DNA from 3 places in the Gilliamella sp. wkB72 genome. Region 3 is predicted to be linked to each of the others. Evidence: riboswitches for the same ligand, from Rfam matches in the RefSeq annotation. Region 3 holds a riboswitch; each other region holds the start of a gene.
The links. Region 3 has a riboswitch for thiamine pyrophosphate ahead of thiB (thiamine ABC transporter substrate binding subunit). Riboswitches for the same ligand answer to the same signal wherever they lie in the genome.
Positions count from the first base shown of each region.

Region 1: another riboswitch for thiamine pyrophosphate. It lies ahead of thiM (hydroxyethylthiazole kinase); the one in region 3 lies ahead of thiB (thiamine ABC transporter substrate binding subunit).
Region 2: another riboswitch for thiamine pyrophosphate. It lies ahead of tenA (thiaminase II); the one in region 3 lies ahead of thiB (thiamine ABC transporter substrate binding subunit).

Region 1 covers NZ_LZEI01000012.1:38,192-49,320, forward strand. Annotated here, with positions in the region: gene A9G07_RS07315 (Dam family site-specific DNA-(adenine-N6)-methyltransferase) at 1-246, shown strand, start outside; gene rpe (ribulose-phosphate 3-epimerase) at 286-963, shown strand; gene A9G07_RS07325 (phosphoglycolate phosphatase) at 956-1,651, shown strand; gene trpS (tryptophan--tRNA ligase) at 1,675-2,670, shown strand; gene trkA (Trk system potassium transporter TrkA) at 2,785-4,146, shown strand; TPP riboswitch at 4,201-4,302, shown strand; gene thiM (hydroxyethylthiazole kinase) at 4,355-5,140, shown strand; gene thiE (thiamine phosphate synthase) at 5,140-5,781, shown strand; gene thiD (bifunctional hydroxymethylpyrimidine kinase/phosphomethylpyrimidine kinase) at 5,793-6,605, shown strand; gene A9G07_RS07355 (heavy-metal-associated domain-containing protein) at 6,802-7,008, opposite strand; gene A9G07_RS07360 (M20 aminoacylase family protein) at 7,440-8,612, shown strand; gene A9G07_RS07365 (MFS transporter) at 8,628-10,052, shown strand; partial or broken gene A9G07_RS12100 (tRNA uridine-5-carboxymethylaminomethyl(34) synthesis GTPase MnmE) at 10,142-10,315, opposite strand; gene A9G07_RS07370 (DMT family transporter) at 10,598-11,129, opposite strand, start outside.
Region 2 covers NZ_LZEI01000006.1:360,396-371,524, reverse strand. Annotated here, with positions in the region: gene A9G07_RS03025 (hypothetical protein) at 110-523, shown strand; gene asnA (aspartate--ammonia ligase) at 766-1,758, shown strand; gene tenA (thiaminase II) at 1,805-2,449, opposite strand; TPP riboswitch at 2,502-2,590, opposite strand; gene A9G07_RS03010 (DUF1161 domain-containing protein) at 2,627-3,031, opposite strand; gene A9G07_RS03005 (hypothetical protein) at 3,167-3,400, opposite strand; gene A9G07_RS03000 (SemiSWEET family transporter) at 3,803-4,066, opposite strand; gene A9G07_RS02995 (aminotransferase-like domain-containing protein) at 4,465-5,868, opposite strand; gene pdxS (pyridoxal 5'-phosphate synthase lyase subunit PdxS) at 5,978-6,862, shown strand; gene pdxT (pyridoxal 5'-phosphate synthase glutaminase subunit PdxT) at 6,862-7,443, shown strand; gene A9G07_RS02980 (GFA family protein) at 7,618-8,022, shown strand; gene A9G07_RS02975 (pyridoxamine 5'-phosphate oxidase family protein) at 8,082-8,522, opposite strand; gene A9G07_RS02970 (UbiX family flavin prenyltransferase) at 8,527-9,114, opposite strand; gene A9G07_RS02965 (aldose 1-epimerase family protein) at 9,244-10,452, opposite strand; gene A9G07_RS02960 (thymidine kinase) at 10,512-11,087, opposite strand.
Region 3 covers NZ_LZEI01000011.1:147,474-158,602, forward strand. Annotated here, with positions in the region: gene cptA (phosphoethanolamine transferase CptA) at 1-682, opposite strand, end outside; gene A9G07_RS06570 (hypothetical protein) at 1,112-2,446, opposite strand; gene thiQ (thiamine ABC transporter ATP-binding protein ThiQ) at 3,180-3,881, opposite strand; gene thiP (thiamine/thiamine pyrophosphate ABC transporter permease) at 3,859-5,439, opposite strand; gene thiB (thiamine ABC transporter substrate binding subunit) at 5,453-6,451, opposite strand; TPP riboswitch at 6,492-6,600, opposite strand; gene argS (arginine--tRNA ligase) at 7,119-8,852, shown strand; gene A9G07_RS06595 (hypothetical protein) at 9,255-10,622, opposite strand.

The DNA of each region.
Region 1 (11,129 bases), on a different contig from region 3:
GGTTTTACGGCTTATTATTCCAATAATTTTGGTTTTGAAGAACATAAGCGATTGTCACAATTAGCTGAAAAAATAGCTTATAAAAAAAATATTCCTGTACTACTATCAAATCACGATACAGAGTATACCAGAACGTTATATAGTAAAGCGCGACATCTTTACCGTGCAGAAATGCGACGCTCAATTAGCTGTGCTGGCGAAGGACGCAAAAAAATTGATGAAATATTAGCCTTGTACCAAAAATAACCTATTTTATGTATAAGGTTTTATTAGTAGAGGTATGTTATGAAAGAGTTTATTATTGCACCATCAATATTATCCGCTGATTTTGCTCGACTTGGAGAAGATACGCAGAAAGTATTAGACGCTGGTGCCGATGTTGTCCATTTTGATGTAATGGATAACCATTTTGTACCAAATTTGACGATGGGTAGTATGTTTTGTAAGGCTCTTCGTGACTATGGTATTAAGGCTCCGATTGATGTTCATTTGATGGTTTCGCCGGTTGAAGATTTAATTACCTCATTTGCCAAAGCTGGCGCAACTAATATCTCTATTCACCCTGAAGCTACTATTCACCTTGACCGTTCTTTGCAATTAATTAAAGATCATGGTTGCAGTGCGGGAATTGTACTTAATCCTGCAACGCCGTTAGATTATTTAGATTATGTGATGGATAAAGTCGACATTATTTTATTAATGAGCGTTAATCCAGGTTTTGGTGGACAATCATTTATACCAAGTACTCTAAAAAAATTGCAACAAGTTAAACAGCGCATTATTGAGTCTGGCAGAAAGATTCGTTTAGAAATTGATGGTGGTGTTAAAGTTGATAATATCGCTGAAATTGCCAGAGCGGGTGCTGATATGTTTGTTGCTGGTTCGGCAATATTTGGTCAACCGGATTATAAAGCCGTAATTGATGCAATGCGTAAAGAATTAGAAGGTGTTAACCATGGCTAAGTTAAATGATATTCAAGCTATTGCTTTCGATTTAGATGGAACTTTAGTCGATAGTGTGCCTGGCCTTGCCTTAGCTGCACAAAAGATGTTAGCAGATTTGGAGTTACCCACCGTTACTAATGAGCAAGTAAAAAACATGGTCGGTAATGGCATTGATGTCATGCTCGAACGCGTATTCAACGTGATTGGTCGCAATCCGTCTAAAGAGGATTTCAATAAAGCGAAACAGTTGTTTAATCATCATTATGATAAGGTTATGGATGAGCAAACAACGCTATTCCCGCATGTTAAAGAAACCTTAAAAACGCTTTATGAAAATCATTATCCCTTAGCTTTAGTTACCAATAAACCTGCACAATTTTTACCTGCTTTATTGACGTCATTAGGTATTAAAGAATACTTTTCATTGGTACTTGGTGGTGGTGATGTGATTAAGTTGAAACCACACCCTGCCCCACTTTATCAAGTCATGGCAACCTTTGGATTGTTTAGTGATCAGTTGCTGTTTGTTGGTGATTCAAAGAATGATATTACTGCTGCTAAAAATGCTAATTGCCCGACTGTAGCATTAAGTTATGGTTATAATTATGGGGTGTCGATTGCATCTAGCAAGCCTGATTTTTTATTTGATGATTTTAAAGATATTTTAACCTTATTACCTCAGCCAAAGGCTGATGCAAAAAAATAATGAGTATAAATTAGGAATAAATTATGAGTAAACCAATTGTATTTAGTGGCGCTCAGCCATCAGGAGAACTAACATTAGGCAACTATTTAGGGGCTTTGAAGAATTGGGTGTCTTTGCAAAATGAATATGATTGCGTTTATTGTATTGTCAATCAACATGCGATCACGGTCCGTCAAGATCCTAATAAGTTGCGAAAAGCAACACTTGATACGTTAGCGCTTTATTTGGCCTGTGGTATCGATCCACAAAAAAGTACTATTTTTGTTCAATCACAAGTACCAGCTCACGCTGAATTAGGTTGGGCGTTGAACTGTTATACTTATTTTGGTGAACTGAGTCGTATGACGCAGTTTAAAGATAAGTCATCTCGTCACTCTGAAAATATTAACGCCGGGCTATTTGATTATCCAGTATTAATGGCTGCTGATATTTTGTTATATCAAGCTAATTTAGTTCCTGTAGGTGATGACCAGAAACAACATCTCGAGTTATCACGTGATATCGCTATGCGTTTTAATGCACTTTATGGCGATATTTTTACTGTTCCTGAGCCGTTTATTTCTAAAGTAGGTGCTCGTGTGATGTCTTTACAAGATCCAACCAAAAAGATGTCTAAATCAGATGAGAATCGTAACAATGTTATTGGTTTACTTGAGAATCCGAAAGATGTCGAGAAGAAGATTAAACGGGCAATGACCGATTCAGACGAACCACCTGTTGTACGTTATGATTCAAAAAACAAAGCCGGTGTTTCAAATCTGTTAGATATTTTGACAGGTATTACAGGTAAGCCGATTGCTGAACTTGAAAAAGAGTTTGAAGGCAAAATGTATGGTCATCTAAAAACCGAGGTGGCAAATCAAGTTATCGAGATGTTAACCGGTTTACAAGCAAAATATCATCAATATCGAGATGATGAAAATTATCTTCTTTCAATTATGCAAGAAGGAGCACAAAAAGCTCGCGCTAAAGCAGAGCCTACGTTGAAGAAGGTTTATGACGCAATCGGTTTTGTATAATCTAAAATAAGATTGCGATTATTACTAAACAATATCAAACGGCTTTAATTGATATGAGCTCTATTGTTCTAATAATGAGTTAGCTTGAGGCCTTTTGATTATAATAGGTTTATTATGAAAATTATCATTCTTGGTGCAGGCCAAACTGGTAGTGCACTTGCTGAATATCTAGTAACTGAAAAGCAGAACGATGTGACTGTCGTTGATGAAGATCATGATAAATTGCAATCTTTGCAAGAGCGTTTTGATTTACAAGTCATTTGCGGTAAATCATCTTACCCACAAGTATTAGAGAGTGCTGGCGCGGAATCAGCCGATATGTTAGTTGCCGTTACCAATTCTGATGAAGTAAATATGATGGCTTGTCAGATTGGGCATGTGATGTTTAATATTCCACAAAAAGTTGCTAGAATCCGTGCTCCTGAATATAACGATGAAAGATACCCATTCTTCAATAAAGATTGTATCAACATCGATCATATTATTGCTCCTGAAAACTTAATTACAAATCATATTAGCCAATTAGTTCAATATCCTGGTGCTCTACAGTTTGCTTCGTTTTATGATAATCGTGTCTGTTTGGTTGCTGTAACCGCTTATTACGGTGGTGCGTTAGTGGGGAGCGAACTGTCCGAACTTAAAGAGCATTTACCACATGTCGAAGCGCGTGTTGTTGCTATTTATCGTCAAAATCGTTTTATTCGTCCAATAGGTTCGACTTTAATTGAAGCTGGAGACATGGTTTATTTTATTACCCCTCCCCTCAACATTAAAGCAGTAACCAGTGAACTACAAAGGCTAGAAAAACCTTATAAACGTATTATTATTAGCGGTGGTGGTGGCGTTGCCATTGCTTTAGCTAAACGTTTAGAGAATGATTATCAAGTTAAGTTGATTGAACGTAATGCAGAAAAAGCTGAATTAATAGCTGAGCAGTTAGTTAATACCACCGTGTTACATGGTGAATCATCAGACCAAGAATTATTATCGCAAGAGCAAGTCGAGTTAACCGATCTGTTTGTGGCGGTCACTAGCGATGATGAAGCCAATATTATGTCATCTATGCTGGCAAAAAGAATGGGGGCAAAAAAAGTCATCGTTCTTATCCAGCGACAAGCCTACTTAGAATTGATTAACGATAGTGTTATTGATATCGCGATTTCACCACAACATGCCACTATTTCAGAACTACTAAGCCATGTTAGGCAAACGGGTGTAGTTAAAGTTGTCTCATTACGCCAAGGTGAATCAGAAATTGTCGAAGTAGTTGCTCGTGGTGAAGCCGAAAATTCAAAATTAGTCGGTAAAAATATCAACAGTTTAAAATTACCTTCAGGTGCTACGATTGGTGCCGTGGTTCGTGGTGAAGATGTAATTATAGTAAATACGGATTTAATGATTGAAGATGGCGATCATTTAATAATTTTCTTACCGGATAGACGCGCCATTAGTGATATAGAAAGATTATTACAATAACTTGTTTAATTTTTAAACTCAGTTCATAATAGATTCAATTTTATCCAAATTTGTTATTTAGACTCGGGGTGTTTTTTGTTAGAGCAAAAAACTGAGAATTTACCCGTTGAACCTGATCTGGATCATGCCAGCGTAGGGAAGTCTCTGTCTTAATTACCGCTTTTGACACATTCTTCCCTTAATATTATTTATTAGATAAGGAAAGAATATGTCGGTCATTAAATTATTTTCAAATCAAGATGCCATTCCTTTTATTGAGCAAGTTCATCAGAAGCGACCTTTAATCCATTGTATTACCAATGATGTGGTACAAAATTACACCGCTAACGTTCTTTTGGCGATTGGGGCTTCACCAGCGATGGTGGTAGCTGAGCAAGAAGTTGAGGACTTTGTTGCCATTGCAAATGGTTTGTTAATTAATATTGGTACGATCAATAGTCATAGCGCTAAAAGCATGTTACTAGCCGCCGCAAAAGCTAATCAAACTCCTTGGGTATTAGATCCTGTCGCAGTTGGAGCAGCATTGAAATATCGTACTGAAATTGCTAAGCAATTATTAACATTTAAACCGACAGTTATTCGAGGAAATGCTTCAGAAATTCTAGCATTAAGTGGTCAACAATCATCATCAAAAGGGCCTGATGGACTGGATTCTACTGATTCTGCATTAAATGCGGCAATGCTATTAGCCAAGAAATATCAAACCATTGTTGCAATAACAGGTGAGACCGATTATGTCACAGATGGTGAGCAGGTTTATAGAATTGTTGGGGGTGATATCGCGCTAACACAAGTAACTGGTACTGGTTGTTCATTATCTGCGATTGTAGCTGCATTGATTGCAAGTTCTGAAGATCATTTAAAGGCTACTGCTTCAGCCTGCTTTATGATGAAAAAAGCGGGTGAACTCGCTAATAAACAGCAAGGGTTAGGTACTTTTGCTATGTCAATTATTGACCAACTTTCTCTTTTCACCACAAATAAGGATTTTTGATGAAGAAGCAACTTGATTTAACACTCTATTTAGTACTTGATCCAGTACTTTGTGATGGCATAAATGGTATGGTTAATACCACTAAGTTTGCAGTTGAAAATGGTGTTACTGCCGTTCAATTACGTTCAGAACAAGAATATTCAGGTAGAAATTGGTATAAAGCCGCCCAAGCTTTAAAAGAAGTATTAATCGACACTCAAGTTCCACTATTGATTAATAATCATATTGATATAGCTTTAGCTGTCGATGCCGATGGTGTTCATGTTGGACAAAGCGATCTACCTGTCGAAGTTGCACGACGATTAATTGGAGAAGATAAATGGATAGGGCTTTCAGTCTCTAATTATTCGCAACTTGAGCGCGTTCCTTGGCAACTAGTCGATTATCTAGGTATTGACCCTATCTATCCAACCCCCACCAAAAAAGATGCAGCAGAAGCAATAGGCATCGCCCAATTGACTGAACTTGTTAAAGCAAAACAATGCCCTGCCGTTGCGATCGGTGGTATCGGTGTAAACAATTTAACTGAAGTGATTCAAACTGGCATTGAAGGTATTGCCGTTGTATCCGCAATTTGCGGGCAAGGAGATATTGCTAAGGCCACATCTGATTTGATTAGAAAAATAAGACAAGCAAGATAGGAAATTAAACCATGACAACAGTTTCATTAACTATAGCGGGTAGCGATCCTAGTGGCGGTGCAGGTATTCAGGCCGATTTAAAGGCCTTTTCAGCGCTTGGCGCTTATGGGATGTCAGTCATTACTGCTTTAACCGCACAAAGTACACAAGGTGTTAATAGCATATACCCGGTGCCACCCGAATTTGTTGAGGCTCAATTTAACACACTATATCAAGATATCCATATTGATAGCGTTAAAATCGGTATGCTGATGAATAAAGAGATTGTAACCACGGTTAATCATCTATTAAGCAATAATCCTATTGCCAATATTGTTCTTGATACGGTAATGATAGCCAAAGGGGGGCATCCTTTATTGAGAAATGATGCCATTACCGCTATTCGAGAATTGCTATTACCATTCGCCACCATCATCACCCCTAACCTTCCAGAAGCAGCAGCATTACTTGATTGTCATGAGGCACAAAACGAAGATGAAATGCAACAACAGGGTTATGAGCTACTCAAATCAGGCTGTCAGGCAGTATTAATGAAAGGAGGGCATTTGCCAAGTCAAGAAAGTCCTGATTATCTAATCACGCCAACAAAGATCATCAGAATGGCATCACCACGTATCCAAACTAAAAACACACATGGTACAGGTTGCACATTATCGGCAGCTATTGCAGCACTACTACCAAAATATGAGTTAGAAGAAGCCGTTAAACAAGCAAAAAAATACCTACAAGGTGCCATTGAAAATGCAGATAATTTGAAAATTGGTAAAGGAATTGGACCTACTCACCATTTTTATCAATGGTGGGACACCGCAGGAAAAGGCTAGAAAGCTAAATGTGGTATTTTCGGCAAACGCTATTTTCAACAGCTATATACTTCATCGACAATCCGTGCCAATGAAGTATATGAAAACTTTTTTAGTGCATTATCTAGTAAAATAGAGGCTATTGGATATTTGTATTATCTAGTATTTAAGCGATTGTCTTAATCGTTTAAAATGAGAAATTGTAAATAGTATTGCCTTAATACGAAATACCCACAAACTCAAACCCCGCTTGATTAACGGCTTGAATTGCAGCTTCTTGTGAGATAGTACCACCTTCTATATCAACCTCATGCTTCGCTAAATCAACGGTCACTTTAGCTTTAGGATCAATATCGTTAATTGCTTTAGTAATAGTTTTAACACAATGTTGACAACTCATATTATCGACGATTAATTTCATCATTATCCCCTTTTGTTATCTAATAATTCATCTAGTGCAACGTTGGAACATCTATAATTAAAATAAATTTGCCTGCCATATAAAGTATAGTGATTATATTACGCCAATAAGCCTACAAAAAAAACACCTCAGAATAATGAAAATTTATAAGATTTATATCTGTTATTAATAAATCGTAATGATTGAGCGTTTCTGCTCCTTTATACTCAAATAAACCATCGTGCCAAGAAAAATAAGAAAGGTTATCCTTCAAGAATAAAAATTGAATAACAGAAATAATCGACTTATACAAAATTAGATTGTATATTTATTCATCTATGTGGTTTTGATAACAAAGTTAGTTTTTGTTTTTAAATATAATTTTAACTTAGATGTATAGTTCCATTTTTATTTTTTTTCTCATAAACGATATTCAGGTTAATTAGGAGCCTAAAATGCAGCATATTATGGAAACGATTAGAAAAACAGAACAAGAATTTGTTGATATTCGACATCAGATTCATAAACATCCTGAGTTAGGTTTTGAAGAGAAAAAAACCAGTGATTTAGTTGCAAATAAGCTATCTGAATGGGGCTATGAGGTTCATCGTGGTCTAGCAAAAACTGGCGTCGTTGGTGTTTTGAAAAATGGCGCTAGTAATAAGAAAATAGGTATTAGAGCTGACATGGATGCATTACCTATTGTTGAAGCTTCGGGTAAACCTTGGAGCAGTGTTAGCCATGGTAAATTCCACGGTTGTGGTCATGATGGGCATACCACTATTTTGCTATGTGCAGCTAAATATCTTGCCGAAACACGCAACTTTGATGGGACTTTACATGTCATTTTTCAACCAGCTGAAGAGTTGTTATATGGTGGGAAAGTGATGGTCGATGAGGGTTTATTTAAACAATTTCCTTGTGATGTGATTTTCGGTATTCACAATATGCCCGGATTTAAGGAAGGCCATTTTTATTTTAAAAGCGGTGCTCTTATGGCTTCATCCGATACGATTCATATCACCATCAAAGGGAAAGGTGCTCATGGAGCCATGCCTGAGCGAGGAATTGATGCGACGCTTGTTGCTTGTTATATTAGCATTGCTTTACAAAGTATTGTTTCCCGCAATGTTTCACCCTTTGAGAAAGCTGTTATCACGATTGGTTGTATTCAATCTGGCGAAGCCCCCAATGTGGTGAATAGCGATGCATTGATGAAGCTAACCATCAGAGCATTAGATAATAATACCCGAACTTTATTGCTCAAGCGTATTACCGAAATTGCCACTTCGCAGGCGGAAAGTTTTGGCGCCTCAGTTAAAATCGAACATATCAATGGTAGCCCTGTTTTACATAATGATGCTAATGCAACAAAATTTGCATTAGAAGTTGCTCAGAAATTAGTCGGTAAAGATCGTGTTCATGATAATTGCCATCCTTTTATGGGCAGTGAAGATTTTGCTTTTATGTTAGAGAGCAATCCAAATGGTTGTTATATGATTATCGGCAATGGAGACGAACCAGGATTTTGTAGTGTTCATAATCCTGGTTATGATTTTAATGATAAATGTATTGTTCCTGCTGCGTCATATTGGGTTGCATTAACTGAAACATATTTAAGTAAATAAGGATAAATCGCTTCTATGTCTGGTTTAAATATGTCAACTTCAAAGAGTTCTAGCACCGCGCAATTTAAAAGTTATAACCGGTTAACATTAGGCATTGTATTAGGGGTTATTACTTTTTGGCTGTTTGCTCAATCAATAGTCAATGTTGGACCGGCTGTTCAGCATACTGTTGGTATCACTCCAGCCTCTTTTAATTTAGCAGTAAGTTTGACTGCACTTTTCTCTGGCTGCTTTATTGTGGTTGCTGGTGGTTTAGCTGATCGCTTTGGACGAGTTCGTTTTACTTACTTTGGTTTTATTTTAAGTATTATTGGTTGTCTTTGTTTGATTTTCGCCCAAGGAGAAATATTATTTACCTTTGGACGCATTATTCAAGGCTTATCTGCAGCTTGTATTATGCCATCGACTTTAGCATTAGTGAAAACCTATTATCAAGGTAAAGATCGTCAGCGTGCATTGAGTTTTTGGTCGATTGGATCTTGGGGCGGCTCGGGCACTTGTGTGCTTGCTGGCGGTGCAATAGCGACTTATTTAGGTTGGCAATGGATCTTTATAATCTCTATTATCTGTGCTGTATTAGGTATGCTTTTGTTGAAAGGAACTCCTGAAACCAAAATTGAAGATCCTTCGAGTCTGCCAAAATTTGATTATGTAGGGCTATTTGTTTTTGTTATTACGTTAGTTTCATTAAATCTTGTGATAACCAAAGGTTCTACTTTTGGATGGACTAGTGTAGCAACATTATCGTTGGCTACCGTTTGTTTTGTTTTTATGATTTTATTTTTTGTTATTGAAAAAAGTAAAGCGAGTGGCGCTTTCATTGATTTTGCATTATTTAAAAATATCCCTTACCGTGGTGCTACCTTATCCAACTTTATGCTAAATGCTGTTGCAGGCACGTTAATTGTGGCCAGCACTTATACCCAACAGGGGCGAGGGTTTACCTCTTTCCAAAATGGATTATTAACTATTGGTTATTTAGTTTCGGTTTTATGTATGATTCGTGTTGGTGAAAAAATCTTACAAAAGGTAGGTGCGAAAAAACCAATGTTAATGGGACCGTTAATTACTGGTTCCGGAATTGCATTGATGACGCTGACATTTTTACCAGATATGCTTTATATTATTTCAGTATTAGGTGGCTACATTTTATTTGGTCTTGGTTTAGGTTTTTATGCGACACCTTCGATCGACACAGCAATTTCTAGCGCCCCTGAAGATAAAGTTGGTATTGCATCAGGAATATATAAAATGGCAAGTTCATTAGGCGGTGCTTTTGGTGTCGCCATTTCAGCATCAATTTATGCTGCAGTTATTGCCAGTGGTCAAAGTATAGCAACTGGCGCAGCAATTGGATTATGGATTAATGTCGGATTTTGTCTGTTATGTTTTATTTCAATTTTATTTTTAGTTCCAAATAATGCCGGCAAGAATAAATAGCTTAAGTTAATTTTTAATTCTTAAAACACTTCATAGGGATATGACTTCTTATTTTTATCCCTATATTTCTAACCGACAGTATGATCAGCTTATTTACCAATGCAAAATGAGCTGAATATGCGCCCAAGTAGATCATTGGAGGTAAATTCGCCAGTGATTTCACTCAATGACTCTTGCGCAAGTCTAAGTTGTTCTTCTAATAGTTCACCAGCATGAAATGTTGTGAGCTGATATTTACCATTATTTAAATGCTCTGCTGCTTTTTAAGTACTTATAAATGTCAGTAATAAGCCAAAAAGTCTCATTCTGAGCTACAAGAAAACACATTACCTGTTTGATATGATCACATAATAGGGTAATAGCTTATCCTTTTCGTACTAATAATTGAATGAGGGAATAGCCATAACGAGTACAAATCTACTTAACCGTCATTGCACAAAACATTAAATGACATTTTACTCAAAAAATCTTTAAACAAAAAAACTCTCGAACTTATGGTTAATTATGTCAAATAATGATTATTGAATTGTGATATTAGGACTTTTTTAACGATTAATTTTTAATATTTGATAAGATCCTGTCGCATATATCACTCCACTTATAACTAAAAGGGCTCCAGCTAACTGTAATAAATTGGGTATTGTACCGGTTATAAAAGCGAGTAATAAAGTAAAAACAGGTACGAAATTGAAAAACAATGAAGTATTAGCTGCACCTAGTTCTTTTATCCCAACATTCCAAAATAAATATGCTAATACTGAACCAACAAGTCCCATATAAATAAGAATAATTTGATTGTATGTTGAAATTTCTTCAATCTCTTTTATTAAGTCACTTTGATAAAAAGAAAATACAACTATTCCTATAGTACCAAATAACATCGTAAAAGCTGTTGTTTGTAATGGTGTCGAATCGGATATAAATCTACGACATCCAACAGTGTAGGTTGCCCAAGCCAGATTTCCCAATAAAATAATCAAATCACCACGAGTAAAATGTAATTTAAGTATATTATTTATATCACCATGGCTTATCACTAAAATTACACCAATCAAGCTGATCAACATCCCTACAGTT
Region 2 (11,129 bases), on a different contig from region 3:
GTTTTTAATAGTTTTATAATCAATCCCCTCAACTTCTTACAATCTTCGATTTTTTAATAAAAACAATGTTTTAATTAAGAGTAAATTTTCAACGCTAGGGAGTATTAACATGAATGATGGGTTAAAACTAGAAAAAATAAAAGCCTTATTTGAAAAACTTGAATTACCCGATTTTAATAGCTCATCAATAATTTATGGTTCTATCCACCCAAAACTTTGGAGATTTGCACTTTTTCAGGGCGCAGCCGCTTTTGATATTAAACACTACCTTATTTATTTTAATTCCGATGAAATTATTTTAATTGGCTTAACTCTCGGTGCAGATTTAACGAATGATGTTATTCGAATACCAATGACGTCAATTTCAAATTTCAAGTTCAAAAAAGGCTGGATTACCAGTAAATTTGAATTTACTATGGCTGGAAACAAAAGATATCCATTTATAGTACCTAATTTTGTGTTCATCGCAAAATGGCAAAAGCCAAATTTAACCCATATTGTTTCCACCTATTTTAATCAATAATTAACTCAATTATCTTTTACCTATATGATGAAACATAATTACCTAATATATTGTATTATTGGGTAATTTAATTTCATTTTTTACGTTTAATGTGTGATGCAGTCCTTGCCCGCATCGGAAATCCGTGAATTTGATTATAGTGCTTAGCGTTTTATAAAAAGTCCGTATATGTTCTAACTTGCATATTTCTGTTTTCTAGTTTAATTTATCGTCACTAACCCATTCACTTTTTGAGATGAGACATGACGATATCATTTAAAGAGCAGCAACAACGGATCAATTTTGTTAAACAATTTTTTGCTGAGCAATTAGCTAATAATTTATCACTAATTGAAGTTCAAGCCCCACTTTTAAGTCAAATTGGTGATGGTGTTCAGGATAATTTATCTGGGACTGAGAAGGCGGTACAGGTTAATATTAAGAGTATTCCTGATGCACAATTTGAAGTGGTTCATTCACTCGCTAAATGGAAACGCAAAATCTTGAGCCAACATAATTTTCCAGTTGGTGAAGGTATTTATACCAATATGAAAGCGCTTCGCCCTGATGAAGATAAGCTCTCCCCTATTCACTCTGTTTATGTCGATCAATGGGATTGGGAAAAAGTGATTCGTCCTGAAGATCGCAATCTTGCTTATTTAAAACAGACGGTAGAGAAGATTTATAGTGCTATTAAGGCTACAGAAAAAGTGGTTTCAGAAAAATATCATCTTTCTTGTTTTTTACCAGAGTCGATCACTTTTATGGATAGTGAGCAGTTATTGAAACGTTATCCTAATTTGTCACCAAAAGAGCGCGAAAACGCGATTACTAAGGAGTTAGGCGCAGTATTTTTAATCGGTATTGGTGGTGATTTGTCAAATAAAGAAAAACACGATGTGCGCGCCCCTGATTATGATGATTGGAGTAGCGATAATGAGATGGGTTCTAAAGGATTAAATGGTGATATTTTAGTTTGGAATCCAGTTTTAAATAGTGGTTTTGAAATTTCGTCAATGGGTATTCGCGTCGATCCTGAGACGTTAAAGCGTCAATTAAAATTAACCAATAATGAAGATCGTCTGCAATATGCTTGGCATAAGGCATTAGCTAATGGTGATTTTTTACAGACAATTGGTGGCGGGATTGGACAATCTCGACTAACTATGTTGCTTTTACAACAACATCATATTGGGCAAGTCCAAGCAAGTGTTTGGGATGATGTAACCAAGCAAAACTATCAACAACTTTTATAATTCATGCTCAGCATGTTTTATCTAAACTGGTAAAACATGCTGTTTACTAGTCACTTTTATCCAATGCCATTTGCCAAAAATTTATTTCCAATTGCGTCGCTTGCTTAAATATTTGGCTTAATTGTTTAAATCGGTTTTCACTAATATTAAGTAATTGTTGTTCTATCCAAGCAATTTCTTTTTGTACTGCTTGTTGGAACTCCTTACTGGCATACATCTCAATCCAAGAGCGATATGGGTTGTTTTCGTCCCAACCTTGAATCCAATTGGCAATCATGCCATACCCAATTAAACAGGGTGCCATTGCTATGTGTATATCTAATATATCGCCGTGTAATCCTATATCAAGCACATAACGTGTATAATCGCTATTGGCTTTGGCTTCCTTTAATGTGCTTAGTTCATATTCAGATATGTGCCATTTTTTGCAATATTCAATATGCAGATCGAGTTCAACTTCAACAATGGTTTTTAAACTCTCTAATGATTGCCGAATTTGAGCAATGTCGTGACTTTTATATACTGCAAGTCCCCAAGCTCGGGAAAAGTTGATTAAAAAAAGATAATCTTGTTTAAGGTAGTTTTGAAAGCAGGTTAAGTCTAATGTGCCTTTTCCTAATTGTTGAACAAAATCATGTTGAATATAGTGTTTCCACTCGCTTGATTCAATCAGTGAGTTAAATGATGGCATAATGACTCCTTTTTTGACAAATTCGCTATAAGGAGTTAAACAGATTTCTATAATAGACGTGTTTTAAACTCCCTTCGTCGGTATTAACCGAATCAGGTTCAACGGGTATAATCTCAGCCTATAGCACCCCGGTTAAACAAATTATAAAATTTATAAAATGGTTACTTAAATTTCTCTTTATTCTGCTTTTTGTTCAGTTTCCTGAGATTCTGTAGAAGTCGGCTCTGGAGTTTGAACTTTTTCTACTGGTGCCGAAGCTGGCGTTTGAACTGGAGCGTTACTAGGGCTGTCGCTCTCGACAGGTTGTGGTGTGATTTCAACAGGTGTTTCAGGCTCATCTTTAACTGATTTTGATGATGGTGTACGAATATAAACAATGCTTTGTTTACCTCGATCACATGATCCAACGATTTTACCTTCAATATTTTGTTCATCTTGAGGAACAAGTTTTAATTGGAAGCTATTTTCATTAACACCGTTATTTTTAATTTTTTCGGCGATATTTGCACTAATTTCGTCACAATTGGACGCAGATGCAATAACTGGGAGACCTAATAATAAAACTACTGCTAACTTTTTCATGATCTTTCCTTAAGATTATCGAGTAACTGATGCATTATAAAACGATTGTTTAAACTGTCCATATCGTTTTGAATAACGCTGCAAATAAATTTTATCAATAGATTTGAAAAAGCTAGCTTAGTATAGATTTTTTAGTTAATTCTGCTCTTGGTGTTGGTTTTCGAGTAATTTTAATTTATCTAGAACCCATGAGCGAATATCGGATAATTCGGCTTCAGATAATTGATTTACAAAGTCTCTTTTTGCGTGGAGTTGTTTGCGATCTTCTTCAGTCAAAACCACACCTTTTAAATTTAATAATACCTCTTTACGGTACATTGAGTAGATAAAATCTTTTATCAAATCATCGGAAAGATTAATATCAGCCATGGTGATTTCCTTATTTTATAAAACTCATTTGTTAATCATCAAATTTAGTTAATCTTTATATAAATAACATTCTGATAGATTTTAAAGATGAATCCAGCCTAAAAAATAGGCTGACTTTTACTATAGTCTAATCACTATTAGATAACAATAGTAAATCGATAAATTAGATTAATCGATTAAATTATTCACTTTATTATTTGATAAGTATTTAACAAACCTGTTGATAACTCAATAACAATATAATAATTAATAAGTTATATGCAAGGTTAATTTTTAATCTTCTCTGATTTCTCAATTTTTGAGTAACCATTATCTAGCCTATTTCACAAAAATTGTGATTATAAAAAAATACAGCATATATTATGCTGTATAAAGAAAATATAAGGGAGTTAAAACAAGAATTTATAAAGCAGTAATAAACGCGGTTAAACCAAATAATACCCCTGGAAAATTAGCTATTGCAATTGGCCAATCCTTTTTTTGTCGTAATAAGCCATAACAGACCCATAATGAGCAGTTAATTGCTGCCGCTAAAGGTTGAGTTGGATTAGCTTTAAATCCATGAAGATTGTCGATAATTTGTGGGATATACGATACGTACATTCCTAATGATGCAAGTGTTGCGATAACACCCAAATAGTGAAAAGCTTTTGGAGAAAGATTCAAAATCAGCCTACCTGCTTATATATGAAAGGAGCAAATAATCTAACATATATAACAAGTGAGTTAAATATTGGTGTACCGTGGTTTCAGATAATATTTTGTAAATAAAATGATAAGATTTTTTATGTGAATCTATTTTAAGTAATCGGATATGGTTTTTAATAATAAATGTTATTGCTACGAATGCCTTATATCAAACGCAAATTGTTATATCATATAATGTAGCTAATAAGGCGTAAAAACCGTGATTTTTTGATAGTTTTGTGATTATTTAGCTGAGATTCAATCCAATAATGAGATTTGAAGTTTACCGATTAACCCTGCCTTGTTTGTCTAGCAGTTATGATCTATTTATTAACGCCAAATACCTGTTAGAACAATCAATAAAAAGTTAGTTCGCTTTATCTCATCAAATCTTTTGCAAAATGACCATAACTTAAACGTATAGCGCCAACTCGATCCCCAAAGTCAGTGCCTTGTGACACTATTATATGCTTTGCTAGTAATTGATTTAAAATAGCCAACTCCTGCGCCTGACTGCTAACGGGCAAATGGGCATATAGATGAAAACCGCCTGTGGGTATCTGGTAATTGATGTCACCTTTAAAATAGTCATCAAGCCAATCTATTAGTTGGTTAGCCTTCTGTTCTAATTGCTGGCGTAACCATTCTTGATGGGATTGGTAGTGATGAGTCAAATATTCTTCAGCTAAAAGTTGCGGTAATATACTTAATCCTGAGTCAATGTGATGCCTTATATTGGCTAGTTTTTCGATAATTTCTTTCGGTGCAATCATCCAACCAATACGTATGTTGCGACCAATATATTTGGATAATGATCCTAAATAGATAACTTGATTACTAGTATCATATTTTTTTATCGGGTCGATATGACTCTTTTGATCAAAAGCTAACCCACTATAAGCATCATCCTCAACAATACCAATACACTGCTTTCGACAAAATGCCAATATCTGTTTTTTTCGATGATTACTCATCACACATCCCGTTGGATTTTGAAATATTGGATTTAGAAATAACCATTTAATTTGCCGTTCTAAACTGACTTTTTGTAAACTCTCTAAGGTTATCCCTTCGGCATCACACTCAATACCATATAACCGCAAACCTGCTGCTTGAAATAGTGGTAATGAATAGAAATATGAAGGTGATTCAATACCTATTGCATCGCCAGGTTTTAATAATCCTTGAGTAATTAAAAAGAGGGATTGCTGCGTTCCTGAGGTTATTAAAATTTGATCGGTATCAACCATCATGCCAAATTGGTTCAACATATAATTGGCGATCTGCACTTTGAGTGTAGGTAGACCCAATTGCAACGTGTCGCTTTGCTTTTCATAAGCAACCATTTCATGAGAGGTGATATTGGGTAACATTAATTTGGGCATCATATGAGTTGGTAAATCGCCATTAGCCAAATCACAGATGTTCGCCATTTGCTGACGAGTCTGAAATACTTTTTGTTGATATACACTTTTGCGATTTTGATAGAAATGGGCTGGTAGTCGCCAGTTAATGGTGGAGTAAGCTTGAAGCCCCCATTTTTGATCATTAATAAAGGTTCCACTACCCTGCTTACGAACCAATATATTTCGTTCAGTTAAGATATCTAGCGCATGGACAATAGTTGAGCGGTTAACGTGCAGATTTTTAGCTAACTCTCGCTCTGATGGCAATCTCTCACCCGCTATTAATACCCCTTGTTCAATGTAGTTTTCAATCAACTGGACCACTTTTTTAAATAGTGCTCCGTCAAAAGCCGCTAATTTTTGTTTATTCCACATCGTCTATCAGTTTTTTGATTTATGCATAATTGGATGGGTTAATTATAGTCCAATTGGCTGTTTATTGAAGCAATTTTATTTTGAATAATACTTTATTTAATTAGGAGCAATCATGAAAACAGGTACACAAACAGTAAAACGTGGCATGGCACAGATGCAAAAAGGCGGTGTGATTATGGATGTAGTTAATGCCGAACAAGCAAAAATTGCTGAGCAAGCAGGTGCAGTGGCTGTAATGGCTTTAGAACGTGTTCCCTCTGATATACGCGCTGCTGGAGGCGTAGCACGAATGGCTGATCCAACAATCGTTGAAGAAGTGATGAAAGCAGTTACCATACCTGTTATGGCAAAAGCGCGAATCGGTCATATCGTTGAGGCACGCATTTTGGAGTCCATGGGCGTCGATTATATTGATGAAAGCGAAGTGCTGACACCAGCGGATGAACAATATCATTTATTGAAAGATGAATTTACCGTACCTTTTGTTTGTGGTTGTCGTGACTTAGGCGAAGCACTGCGTCGAATTGGTGAAGGTGCTTCGATGCTACGCACCAAAGGTGAACCAGGAACAGGTAATATTGTAGAAGCAGTAAGGCATATGCGCCGAGTAAATGAACAAATTCGTTTAGTTGTTGGTAAATCAAAAGATGAGTTGATGACATTTGCTAAAGAGATTGGTGCACCTTATGAGTTGATATTACAAATCAAACAACTGGGTAAACTACCGGTTGTTAATTTTGCTGCTGGTGGCATTGCTACGCCTGCTGATGCTGCATTGATGATGCAACTTGGCGCCGATGGTGTGTTTGTTGGTTCAGGTATTTTTAAATCGCAAAATCCGGAAAAATTCGCTAAAGCAATCGTTCAAGCAACAACTTATTTTGACGATTATCCAAGATTAGCTGAACTTTCAAAAGGATTAGGTGAAGCGATGAAAGGTATCGAAATCAGTAAATTAAGCGAATCTGAAAGAATGCAGGAGCGAGGTTGGTAATGAGCTCAAAAGCAAGTAAAACCATTGGTGTGCTTAATTTACAAGGCGCAGTGACTGAACATTTAAATATGCTTGCAACTATTGATTTAGTCATCCCAATTACAGTAAAAAAGCCCGAGCAATTGCGTCAAGTTGATGGTTTAATTATTCCGGGTGGTGAATCAACAGCAATAAGTCGTTTAATTCGGCAAAATGGCTTATTTGAACCAATCCAAGAGTTTGCCAAGCAAGGTAAAGGGATTTTGGGTACCTGCGCGGGTTTGGTGCTTTGCGGTAATGAAACAAGCCATAGCGAAGTTGAACAACTGGGGTTGATGGATATTGTGGTTGAACGTAATGGATTTGGTCGGCAAATTGCTAGCTTTGAGACGATGTTAGATATTGCACCTATTGGCCAGCAAGTTCCAGCTGTTTTTATCCGAGCGCCCTATATTGCTAGGGCGGGCAAGCAAGTCACACAACTTGCTTTTATTGATAATCATTGCGTAATGGCAGAGCAAGATAATATTTTAGTCTGCTCATTCCATCCCGAACTAACGACCGATAATCGCATAATGCGCTATTTTATTGAAAAATGCTGACTGTTTTTCTCTTATATAAAAAGATATTCGATTATAGGCACTAATTATTGGTGCCTTTTTCTCCTCAAAAACCCCGTTCCTCAACTTTTTTCTATTTTTTAAATTGCTTGCAACTTATTTTTATCTGTCTTTATAATGTGTTAACAAATGATAAATAAAAAAGGTAAATAAATTATGATGACAGGAAGTTGTTTATGTGGCGAAGTTGTCTATCAACTAAATAATGAGATTAAAACAATTGTGTATTGTCATTGCTCGCGTTGTCGCAAACAAACAGGTTCGGCTTTTAATGCTGCAACAGCCATTAACAAGGAAGATTTAACTTTTATTAAGGGCGAAGAAAAGATAAAAATTTTTTCATGCTCAGGCGTTAATCGCCATTTTTGTGGTCAATGTGGTTCACACCTTTTTTCTAGTCGTGATAATGATAATAATAGTTATCGATTACGTATTGGCCTAATTAATGAATCAATTAATGCGGAAAAACGTATTCATATTTATACGGGTTCAAAAGCGAATTGGGATATTATTTGTGATGGTTATCCTGAATTCGAAGAAGGAATCCCCCCAAAACCCTAATAATTTGGTACTAATTTCATTAGCTGGATAAAGTTTATTTTCAAACGCTAAGTCTGCTTTTAAAGGTCTTCATTACGTTGCCAATGGGTTTTATGCGCAAAACCCATTAGGTTATTTGTCATCTTGATTTGTTGCAATTGAATAGACCAAATCGGTGCTTTCATCACTCTAGCAAAAGGAAAGGCATGATAATAAAGTTTATAAGCATGACTTGCTTGATTTTCAGCAAGCAATTGAGCGTTGCCCGTAAATTGTATCCCCTGAATTTTGGCAATCGATTTTGGACTGATGCTAATCGTGCCAGCAACATTAGGATTTTTTAGCATTGCTTGTGCGTGTTGGGTTTTCAATTCTGATAAGAAATATAAACACCAATTGACTTCATCAAATACATAAAATGCGTTGCATGACCATGGTTGGTTTTCTGCTAATATTAGGCTCAAACTTAACACATGTTGCTGTTTAATAAATTGCACGATTTTATGGTCAGATGATTTCATTATTTTATTCAGATTTTTGATTAAGACTCATATCCTCACCCCAGCGCGGTAAACTAGGTACATCAATATCAAACAGATCAAGCGCTCTGGCAACACTATGAGTGATAATATCATCGACACTTTCAATATGTTGATATAACGCAGGAACAGGTGGAAAAATAATTCCTCCCATCAATGTCACCGCTTCCATATTTTTAATGTGTCCTAGATGTAATGGGGCTTCTCGTGTCATTAACACTAAGCGACGACGCTCTTTTAAAACGACATCAGCAGCGCGTGTTAATAAATTATCAGATAGACCATGAGCTATTGCTGCCAGTGTTCGCATCGAGCAAGGTGCAACTAACATGCCCATTGTTTTATATGACCCACTAGCAATTGCAGCGCCAATATTGTCAATCGAATAGACCATATCGGCTAAAGATTCTAATTGTGCTAACTGGGATTTAGAATGTTCGTAATTACCGGTTATTTTGGCCGCTTTTGATATGACAAGATGGGTTTGAATGTCCATTGGTTTTAGGAGTTCTAAAGCTTTTATACCATAAGCAAAGCCTGTTGCGCCACTTATACCAACTATCATTCTTCTCATATTGATTCCTACAGTCAAATTTCTGAATTTATTTTAACTTAGATTAGTGCGTTAAGGTATGGGAATTTGTTTAATCGTGGAGTGAAAGTCACCGCTAACCTTTTTGTTAGCGGTGGAATTTGATATAACTTATTCTTTAGCCATTGGTTGTTCAACGACTTTTGTAGTTTGTTTACCTTGGATGGTTTTAATTTTGTCACCATAAGTTTTTACGGCTTCTTTATTTGATAATAAGCTATATGTTAGCTTAAAGTCAGCGCTTTTACCTGGTTCTAATTGAGGAACACGTTTTTGTTCACGTTCAATAGTAACAGGATAGGCAAAGCTTGTACCTGGCTCAATACCAGTCACGTAACCTTGTTTAAGCGTATCGGTGTTTTTCCATAATGTAAGCACTGGTAACTGTTTAGTATTAAATGAAATACCAACCCCTTTATCACCTGCTTTGTTAGCCAACATCACTTGAGTTTGATTTTTTGAATCCGCATAAGGGAAGATGTTATAAACCATTTCGTCAAAGTTTTTTGTTGGTCCTAAATAGGTTTGCCAATTTTTAAGGCCGGTAGCCGCATAATCATTGAATGGTGAAACTTCTTTAACAGGTGCAACAAATTTTGCCCCTTCTTCAAGGATTGGTGTACCAAAATTGCTGTGATAGATAATTTGATAATCACGCGGGTAATCACCTTGGTTAGTCACAGTATCGTGAACAGTAAATTCTTTAGTTCCTGGTACATGAGAAATTCTAACCCAAGTTTCTAAATTGCTCTTTTTGAAAGCTTTTTCTTTGATAAGACCACTAACGGTAATGGTGTATGGTGCTTCGTCTTCAATATCAACAAACAGTTTTGAAACAGGTGTATTTTGCGCGCGCCCATGAAGGGTGTACATCATTCCATCAGCTTGTACCGCATGACCTGTCCATTCAAAGCCACAACGAACCATCATTTCATTAAAACCATCTAACCAACCATTACCACCACGGCTTTCTAAGTTGATATTATTAGGATGAACGATTTCTTCAACCGGGGAATCCCAACCTAAGCGCACTCCATCACCTTCAACTGAAAGGATACCTAGACCACGAGTTGGGCTTAATTTAATAGTCAGTCCATCACTTATAAGAGTTAAGACTTCAACATCTTCTTGAAGCCCACCTCTAAGTACACTATTTTGCATACTAAAAGTTGGTGCACCCTTTGCATGTTCGACATTTGTTAGATACCAGCCACCTTTTCTAACTTGAATATCGGTGTCAGTAATAATGTAATGTGTAGCATTGGCAGAATAGGAGATTACTCCAAGCGCGACAGCTAACGTAAGATTTCTAATTTTCATGAGATTAATTCCTTATAATTATAATTAAAATATATATCCATCATGAGCAAGGATATGCGTTAATTGGGTCTAACCTGCCCTGCTTTCCAGTGTTTTCGACAAACTGAATGGTATTCACTATCACCAAGATGAATTGAATTACCAAATTTAACGATTTGTCCGTTTTCACCTTCTAACAGAATCATTGTCGCTTTTTTACCGCACCAGCATACGGTTTTAAGTTCTCTATAATTATCAGCAATTTCTAATAATGTTTTCGAACCTTCAAACAAATGTCCCATATAATCGGTCTTTAATCCAAAAAACATCATCGGAACGCCAAACTCATCACATACGTCTGACAACTTCCATATGGTATTGGACGATAAAAATTGACTTTCATCAATCAAAATACACGCATAGTTATTTTGTTTGATCTGTTCAATAATACCATCAACAGTATTATCATCAAGTTGTAATGCTTTTTTACGTAATCCAAGTCGAGATACAATCTCAACTGCGGAGTCGCGAGTATCGACCGATGATTTAAGTAATAATGTCTGCATATTATTACTTAAATAGTTATGATCTATTTGTAGTAATTCTGTGGATTTTCCGGCGTTCATTACGCCATAAATATAGTAAATTTTAGACAAAATTTGCGTCTCAAAAAGTTAGATAGTAATTATCAGTAACAC
Region 3 (11,129 bases):
GAGTATTTCCATTGGCATCAGTTAAATTTTCGAATTTAGGCAAGGTTTCGAGATGATTCAAGATTTTGTCCATATTAGAAAGCTGAGAACGATAAGCAATATAACTACTGAGCAATTGCCATGGAACCGTCGTTTCCATCCGACTTAACAGATGCTGGGTAGCGCGCTCAAACGAAGTCTTCTTAATCGCCACACTAATAAACAAAGGCATCAACGCATAAACCACAATGATTATCGACACTAACCATTTAGTCATATTTTTTACATAAACCGGTTTAACCTTAAACCACAAAAACACCCCAACCAAAATATAAATCAACAGCACGGCGACGAGTTTAATACTAAGGTACTGGGAAATAAATTCATGTGACTCATTATAATTCGACTCTGCCATCACAAAAAAAACACTCTGCGAAAACTCCTGTCGATATATCGTAAAATAACCAATAGAAATTAGTGACAACCCACCGACAATAATGCCATAAATGGTAGCAAATTTTTTGGTAATATTAGGAAAAAAGAGAATAGGCACCAGCCAAATCATACTATAAATTATCGAGTCACGAAGCCCAATAAAATTAGCATGTCCTGACAATGCAATATAAAGTTGTAATGCACAAGAAAAGTAACAGAAATACAAAATAGCATAAACCAACGAGCGCCAACTAAAATTTCTATCCAAATTTTGCTCCAATAATTACAAATAAAAGTGCAACTAAACTAACAAAAACAGATTAACAAAACCTTAAGATGGAACTAATAAAGATTATTTATTGATTATGATGAAAAGGATTCAAAAACCCCGCTCCTCAACTTTTTTTGATGCAAAAAAATGGCTACTAAAAAAGCCACAGTTTAAGGCCGAATTGTTTATTTTAGATAACATTGCAGAATTTTACCCCCCAAAAACCCCACTCCTCAACTTTTTTTGCGATAAAACACTTCAAAAATAAACCCGACGAGGCGGGTAATTCAAACGTCGCTTAGCCACAAAATCGCTTTTTATAGCTAAACGACGTTGACTCGTTGAGTCAGCTTACTTTTAATCACTTAATACTATTTTTTATCACTCCCACCCCCGCCCTAAGGATTAAGAACGAAGGAATAAAAACTAAGGATGGGAGCAAAGTCCGTAGTCGTAGTTGTAGGTGTAGTCCCCATTCACGTAACCGTAGTCTGAGTCCACGTTAAACTGTTTACTACCAAACGGTTCACTAGTCCAGTGCCAACCGCTGTTGAAGCCAGCGCCTGAATAATAATCCATTGCGCCCCACTCCGAGAAAAAGCCAGAACCTATATGACGCGTGTAAAGATTATAAGGCGAGGAAGGGGTGGCCCCGACTGAACCACGACACCTAGAATCATAATAGGAGCCAGGCGGACAAGATGCATTGGTTAAATCCTTTACCTTAGGAAGGCGATAACCAAGACTATTACACCAAGATAATGTATTAGAATAATTTTTCTGCACAGAACCTCGGTTGACGAACCACTGCTTCAAAGTAAAACCATATTTGACGACTGGAGCACCATTAGTATCACGACCGACCAACTCGAATGTCTGAGGCAAAGTAGGTTTAGAAATAGGAATAGGACTGGATGAATCCTTCTGGGATTGAGTAGCGTAAGGACCAGTTAAAGTAACATGAACGCTTGTAGCAGTAGGACGAGACATTGTGACTGTGATACCTCCATGAGAAACAGGAGACCAAGACAATGGCTGACTTACACCACTAATGAGTAAATCAAAGTACAGTCCATTAGCACCAGTTGTAGGAAAGTTTTGGCCGTAAAGTGACGGGTCAGTTGACTGAGGGATAAAACCATTACCAGGGACCCACATCGAAGCTGGGCCTGCATAATTATCTGAACCCCAACTCACACTAGGAGTGGCCAAACAAACCACAGGCGAAGCCTTAGGATTAACATAATAAGTCACATAACTAGCACGGAAATCACTATGATTAGGAACCCCATAACGTGTGGATAATGTACCGTTAGTACTTGATAACGTAACCCTATAAGGAGCCTTACAAATCTCCGGCACTGTACTGCGTGATACCGTTTGACCGCTTTTATCGACGATAGATAAACTCAAAGAACCTGTGGCAGTAACGTCACTATCACCATCATCATCACCCCAATAATTATTAGGAGGACCGATAAGTGTACTTAAATCGACTGAATTAGTATTAGTTGGGACCAACATACTTATATCAGCAAAACTCTGACCCGCAACCGGCAAGGAGATTGGGGTCATATATGAAAGATTGGTTGATGGCATATATTGCGTACCATCAGATAACGTAATCCCAAGCAGACCGTTAGCATCAACCACACGAGTACGACCACCATCGAAAGTCAGATAAGGTGCACTACCCTGTATCGCATTCCTAGTTGTCTGTGATGTCAATGCATGACTGGAAAAAGGAAGAAAAAAAGCCACGAAAAAAACAATCTGCCGGGATAATTTGGGAAAGGATCGAAAACAGGATCTGAAAGGGGATCCGGAAAACGATCGGAAAAAAGATCGAGAAGAGGATCGCGGAAGCGATCGCGCGAAAATTCGCAGAATTTCACTTGATTGCGTGGAAAAACAAGTTTTAGTGAAAAATTTAAGTTGAGAGTTGAACTTAGACGAATCTAAAAGATAGGTTGGCCAGGTTGCCTGTTGCCTGTTGCCTGTTGAAAATTATAATGCATTTTAGACTACCTTGTCAAGTAATTTTTTGATTAATTTACAATTTTATACTTTTCTATCAAATTTTAGCCTATTAGCTAAAACCGTGTAAAAAGTATAGTGATTGGAAAAACACGATGCAACACTTTTTTTCGCTCATTTACGTTAACTTTTGTAAATAGGTTCTAAAAAAGATCTGGGTTATAATTATTTAATTATTGTTTTAATTTAATATATCGCAGTTACAAATCTTTAAAATTAGAGCAATTGATCCTCAAGAATTATATTTTAGTGTTTAAAATCGTGATTGTGATCATTTAAAAGTTTTTAAGTGAAATTTAAAACCTCAAAAACCCCGCTCCTCAACTTTTTTGATGGAAAAAACGGCCACTAAAAAGGCCATAGTTTAAAGCGGAATTACTTATTTGAGGCAATATTTCAAAACAGAATTTAGACCCCAAAAACCCCGTTCCTCAACTTTTTTTACTGAGGACACTAATTATGAATAATAACTTATCCCTAACAATTTAGCTATCACTTGATTTTCAGCTAGCTGTTTTGGTTCTGCATTAAAAATGACGTTTCCATTTTCAATAACCACACAGCGAGAAAAATGGCTAAGTGACTCATCCAAATAATGCGATACCATCATTAAGGTCAGATTAAATTCACTACAAACCTGATTCACCAATGCCAACATTTCAAAGCGCAGAGCCTGGTCAAGGGCAGAAAATGGCTCATCTAATAATAATATAGGACGATGTTGTATAAGACAGCGAGCCAGTGCCACGCGTTGCCGTTGGCCACCTGATAGCTGTTCGGGATAGCGATGGTTAAAGCCTTCCAGCCCGACACGAACCAGAATATCATTAATAGTCGTTTGTTCAGCTCGACTCAGTTTTAATGTCGGCTTGATGCCTAAAGCAATATTTTGTTCAACCGTTAGATGGCTAAATAAGTTATTTTGTTGAAATAGCATCGATACCGGGCGTTTACCGGGTAACGTTGTTGTGACATTTTGGTTATTTAAGATGATTTGTCCTGATTTAGGAAAGATGAACCCCGCAATTAAGCTAAGTAAGGTGCTTTTGCCCGCACCACTTGGGCCGACAATAACAACCCGCTCTTTAGCAGCAATATTTAGCGTAAAGTGCATGTTGAAGTTGTCATATTGATATTCAATTTTTTGAAGTTCGATCATAATCCATCACAACCAATAAACTAAAAGATAAAAGTAATAACATCGCCGCTGTCACGATACTTTCTTGATAATGATAATGCGATATCTGTTGATATAAATAATAAGGTAACGTGGTCACCGACTGCCCGCCAAACAGAGCTATTACCCCAAAATCGCCCAATGACAATATGGCAGCAAGGGCAAAACTCATCAACATAAGGCTTTTTAACCCCTTAAAATCGACCAAATAAAAGTGCGTTAAACCATTGATATTAAGGGTTTGGGTTAATTGCCAATAGCGTGCCGTAATATCATACATTGGCGTAGCTAAATTTTTAAGGATGAAAGGTAGCGCCATTAACCCATTACAAACCATAATTAATAAGCAGATAAAAACAGTGTTATGACTAAAACCGAATAACAATAAAAACAATCCCGATGCTAATACCATGTTTGGTATAGCTAATATCAAGGAGGCAACCATCATAAGCCGATTACTTAATTGACGTTGTTGGTTAATCAATAGTCGGCAATTGGTCCATAGCAAAAGCAATCCAAGAAAGATCGCTATCATAGCCGAACCTATAGCAATAAGGATTGAATAGAGTAAGGCTTGTTGCAACATCGATGTGAGTAATGAGATTTGAAAAAAATAGAAACCTTGAAAAAGTATAGTAATCATCGGGGACAATATAAATAATCCCCCTATTACGATAATTATCATACTAATCATTTTTAACCAATTGGTTATCGGTAATTGATAGTTGGAGTGACTAAATTTAACACTCAGCTTTCTATCATTGCTATTTATTTTCTGCATCAAGCTAATAAAAGCAATACAGCAAACCAACTGCACACAAGATAGTAATGCGGCTTGTAGTAGATCAAAGTCTCGCACCGCTTGATAAATAGCCACTTCCAGCGTGGTATATTTTGGACCACCACCCAATGCAAGCACAATGGCAAAACTCGAAAAACAGAGCATAAAAATAAGTGCTGCCATAGGCAATATTTGTCTACGAAGTAACGGCCATTCAAGTAATTTAAAATAGGTAAATGTTGAAAAATTAAGTTGTGCCGCTAACTGTCTTTGTTCTATAGCAACACTGTTTAATGTTTTGTAAAAGAGCACACAAGCATAAGGAAAATTCAAAAAAACATGAGCCAACAAAATACCTTGCAAGCCATAAATAGGAAATGAAAATGGGATATGCAGTACTTGGCAAATGTAAGCCAGTAAACCTTGTTGCCCATATACCGACAACAACCCTGTCACAACCACCAAAGCGGGTAAAATAAAGGTAATTGGCATTATTTTTATCAGTAACTTTTTACCTTTAAAATCAATAAAGGAGAGCGCCTTAGCCATTAATATTGCTGATGCCAGCGAAAGTATTGTCGATAACAAAGCTTGATAAAAAGTGATCCAAACAATATGAAGCACATAACTATCAAGATAAATCGTCAAATTTCCTGACTCTAAGGCAAATCGCCAAATAGCAATAAGTGCCGAGCTTAAAATGATGAGTATTAAGCTCGCTGCACTCATTCCGGGTAATAACGATTTAAATTTCAACATTGGCGATACGGATCTATTTACTAATTGCCGATTGCCATTCTCGAATCCAAGCTTTTTGATGTTTTTCAATCTCTGCTGGCTCAAATTCTAACGATTTATTGACCGAATTAATTTGCGCAAAGGCATTAGGTAGATCCGTTTTGATAATCGGATACATCACATTTTTCTCAGCAAATTGGTGTTGGACTTCAGGTGTCAGCAAATAACGTAAAAATTGGCGCGCTAGGTCAATTTCTTGACTGTATTTAATAATTCCGGCTACTTCAACTTGACGATAGTGCCCTTCATCAAAAATAGCTGCTTCGTAGTGATGCTCGTTTTCATTAATGATATGTGCCACTGGCGATGTACTGTAACTAAGGACAAAATCCGCTTCGCCTTTTAAAAACATACCATAAGCTTCGCTCCAACCTTTGGTGACTGTCACCGTGTTTTTAGCGATTTGTTGCCACGCTTCTGCTGCTTTATCTCCATAAACTTTTTTTACCCAAAATAGTAAACCGAGTCCTGGTGTACTGGTTCTTGGATCTTGGTAGATGATTTTCCAACCGGCTTTGTTTTCAACCAGTTCATGTAAAGAATGAGGTGGATTTTTGACTTTGTTATTATTGTAGATAAAAGCAAAATAACCAAAATCATAAGGCATAAAACTATCATCCCACCAATTGGTGTTAAGATTGTCGGGTTTAGCGATTTGATGAGGAATAAGAATATTCGCTTGTTTGGCTTGCTCTAATAGGTTGTTATCTAACCCTAAAATAACATCCGCATTCGTTTTATCGCCTTCAAGGCGAATACGATTTAAAACCGACACACCATCACCTAATGTCACAACCTCAAGTTGGCAATTGCATTGGGCTTCAAACCCTTTTTTGATTGCCTCGCCAGGTCCCCACTGTGACATAAATGAATTATAGCTATAAACCGTCAAAGTAGGCAGTTCTGCATTGGCTAATGGGCTAAAAAGAGAAAATAGAAAAATAACAGGTAGTAAAAAGTTTTTACAAAACATTTTGCCTCCAAAGAAATAGGTAAAAGACAAAAGGTTTGAGCAGATATAATAACTCAAATCCCTCCGCTGGCATTATCCAGTTCAGGTTCGACGAGTTATGTCAGTCAATCTGACACTCTCAGCCCACTAGGGCACCCCGTTGAGAACGATATTAGTTTAGAGGCTGAAGGTATAATTGTAAATAGTTACCTTCAACGGTTGCCTGCAAACTTATCTATGATTTTGGAAGAGAGTAACTGCGCTTGATCAAACTGATAGCTTTATAAAATTCCCGCTTAGCCCCATTTGTAATCAGAAAATCGATTTCTTGCTTATTTAAGGGGGGGAGTGAGTTTTGCATATTCATCCAAAAGGATATTTTCACCATAATTATCATACTATTTTGTCAATTGTGAATCTGATTTCTTGCAGATGACCTTGAGCAAACACCGAAGTTGAAAAGAGCAAAAGGATATTGATAATCAGGTAGTTAAATAAATTTCGGCACCTGTTTTCTCTTTATTTTTTTATCTATTTTATAATTGAGTTGATAGATTACATCTAAATAAAAAAATTTTCGTTTATCAAAGAATCAGCTATTTACTTGTCCTTAACTAATCCCACAGTGACAATTTATCAATTTATCAGTATTATATTGGGCATTTTATTTTAATCGATTAGGTTCAGTGTGAATATTCAACAACTATTAACACAACGTGTTTCTCAAGCAATGATTATGGCGGGTGCTGATAAAAACTGCGACGCTTTAATCAAGCAATCAGCTAAAGCCCAATTTGGTGATTACCAAGCAAATGGTATCATGTCTACCGCTAAAAAATTGGGAATGCCACCACGAGCATTAGCTGAAAAAGTTTTACAACATCTTGATATTGATGATATTGCCGATAAAATCGAGATCGCCGGTCCTGGTTTTATTAATATCTTTTTAAAAGATAGTTGGATTGCTGAACAAAACGAAGTCGCGCTAAATAGTGATAAACTGAATATTACTTTACCAGCCAAACCACAAACTATTGTGGTTGATTACTCTGCACCAAACGTAGCAAAAGAGATGCACGTCGGCCATTTACGCTCAACTATTATTGGTGATGCTAGTGTCCGAGTATTAAGCTTTCTTGGTCATAATGTTATCCGTGCCAACCATGTTGGTGATTGGGGAACCCAATTTGGGATGTTAATCGCCTATCTTGAAAAAATGGAAAACGAACATGCCAACGATATGGAACTTTCAGATTTAGAATCGTTCTATCGCGCAGCAAAAAAACATTACGACGAAGACGAAGCCTTTGCCGAAAAAGCCCGTAATTATGTCGTAAAACTTCAAGGTGGTGATCAATATTGCCGTGAAATGTGGCGAAAACTGGTGGATATCACCATGACACAAAACATTGCCACATATAAACGCCTTAATGTCACCTTATCGGTTGAAGATACAATGGGCGAAAGCATCTATAACAGTATGCTACCAGGCATTGTTGCCGATCTAAAACAGAAAAAATTAGCGGTTGAAAGTGACGGTGCCATCGTCGTATTTCTAGATGAATATAAAAATAAAGAAGGCGAACCAATGGGCGTTATTATCCAAAAACGTGATGGTGGCTATCTTTATGCAACAACCGACATTGCCTGTGTAAAATATCGTTACGAAACACTTCATGCTGAACGTATTTTATATTATACCGATTCACGTCAACACCAACATCTAGAACAAGTTTGGGATATCGTGCATAAAGCGAAATATGTACCAGAATCCTTAAAACTTGAACACCACATGTTTGGAATGATGTTAGGTAAAGACGGCAAGCCGTTTAAGACTCGCTCAGGTGATACCGTAAAATTAAACGACCTGCTTGACGAAGCTACAGAGCGTGCAGAAGCACTCATTAAAAGTAAAAATCCCGATCTTTCTCCAACAGAACTTGCCAAAGTGATTGATGCAGTAGCGATTGGCGCAGTGAAATATGCCGACCTATCCAAAAATCGTACCACCGATTATGTTTTTGATTGGGATAACATGTTGTCATTTGAAGGCAATACTGCACCATATCTACAATATGCCTATACACGCGTACTGTCGGTGTTTAGAAAATCAAATATCAACGAAGATAGCTTAACTGGTAATATCAATTTAGGCACGGACAAAGAGCGAACATTAGCAATTCGATTAATTCAATTTGATGAAACCGTTTCAACCGTTGCTGTAGAAGGCACACCGCATGTGCTATGCGCCTATTTGTATGATATCGCCACCCTATTTTCTAGCTTCTATGAGCACTGCCCAATTTTGGCAGCCGAAAATGAAGACTTGAAACATAGCCGTCTAAAACTGGCATCTTTAACAGCAAAAACCCTTAAAACCGGTTTAGATATGCTTGGTATTAAAACGGTTGAAAAAATGTAACAAAACCAGCCACCGATATTGTTCAATATCGGTGGTATATCGCCACTTAAAAACATCTTAAAAATTTCAGCATTTAAAATTGAGGGGAGTTTTATAAAACCAAATTCATCCCCAAAAAATCCTCAACTTTTTGATATAAAAACACAACTAAACACCACAGCTTAAAGCTGGATTATTCATATAAAACAATATTAAAAAGTAGGATTTAGAACCCCAAAAACCCCGCTCCTCAACTTTTTTTGTAATAAAAAAATAAACCCGCGGGTAATTCAAACATCGCTAAGCCACAAAATCGCTTTTTATGGCTAAACGACGTTGGCTCGTAGCTTGCTTTTAATTGCTTAATACTATTTTTTATCACTCCCACCCCCGGCCTAAGGATTAAGGACGAAGAAATAAGAGCTAAGGATAGACGCAAAGCCCAGAGATGTAGTAGTTGGTGTCGCTGTTCCACTCCACAAAACCGTCGTTTGAGCTCACGGTAAACTGCTCTCTACCATGCGGGTCACTAGTCCAGTAAAAAGCGCGCTTAAAGCCAACGCCTGAATAATCTTCCATATAACCCCACTCAGTGAAAAAGCCTGAACCAATTCTACGTTGGTAATAATTATAAGGTGAGGAAGGGGTGGCACCAACTGAACCCTGACACCTAGTGCCTGAATGACTACCACGACAAGATGCATTAGTTAAATCCTTTACCTTAGGTACTCGATAACCAATACGACTACACCAAGATAAAGCAGGAGAATAATTGGACTCAGTCACATTACCACGGTTGACGAACCACTGCTTCAAAGTAAAACCATATTTAACGACAGCATTACCTCGACTATCACGACCGACCAACTCGAAAGTCTGAGGCAAAGTAGGTTTAGAAATAGGAGTAGGACTGTTTGAATTATGCTGGGATTTGGTAGCGTAAGGACCAGTTAAAGTAACACGAACGCTTGTAGCAGTAGAATTAGACATTGTGACGGTGATACCACCCAGAGAAACTGGAGACCAAGACAATGGCTGACTACTACCACTAATATCTAAATCAAAGTACAATCCATTAGCACCAGTTGTAGGAAAGTTTTGACCGTAATAGCGAGGGTCTGTTTTTTGTGTGAGAAAACCCTTAGCAGGGTCCCACATCCAAGTCGGACCTCGGAAATCGTGAGATGGTGCCCAAGACGCTTCACCAAGCTTACCATATTTTAAATTAGGTCTGGCAAAACAAACCAAAGGCGCAACTTTAGGATTGACATAATAAGTCACATTACTAGTACGGAAATCACTACGATTAGGAAATCCGTAACGAGTAGATAATGTGCCGTTAGTACTAGATAACGTAACCTTGTAAGGAGAATTACAAGTCGTTAACACTGAATTACGTGATACCGTTTGACCGTTTTTATCGACGATAGATAAACTTAAACGACCAGTAGCACTAACACCAGAATCTCCATCATCATCCCCCCAATAATTATTAGGAGGACCGATAAGAGAACTTAAATCGACTGAATTAGTATCAGTAGGAACCAACATACTAATATCAGCAAAACTCTGACCCACAACCGGCAAGACGATAGGTCTTGAAGAAGATGATGAATTGGTAGAAGGCGTATAATGTGTACCATCAGATAGTGTAATCCCAAGCAAACCGTTAGTATCAACAATACGAGTACGACCACCGTCGAAAGTCAGATAAGGTGCACTACCCTGTATCGCATTTCTAGTTGTTTGTGATGTCAATGCGTGACCTGAAAAAGGAAGAAAAAAAGCCACGAAAAAAACAATCTGCCGGGATAATTTGGGAAAGGATCGAAAATAGGATCTGAAAGAGGATCCGGAAAACGACCGGAAAAAAGATCGAGAAGAGGATCGCGGAAGCGATCGCGCGAAAATTCGCAGAATTTCACTTGATTGCGTGGAAAAATAAGTTTTAGTTAAAAATTTAAGATAGGAGTTGAACTTAGACGAATTTAAAAGATAGGTTTGGCAGGTTGGCTGTTGGCTGTTGGCTGTTGAAAATTATATTGCATTTTAGACTATCCTGTCAAGTAATTTTTTGATTAATTTACAATTTTATACTTTTCTGTCAAATTTTAGCCTTGTAGCTAAAACCGTGTAAAAAGTATAGTGATTGGAAAAACACGATGCAACACTTTTTTTCGCTCATTTGCGTTAACTTTTGTAAACAGGATCTAAAAAGGACCTGAAAGTTAACCGGTTAAATTTTGTTTTAATTAAATATATTTCAATTACAAATCTTTAAAATTAGAGCGATTGATC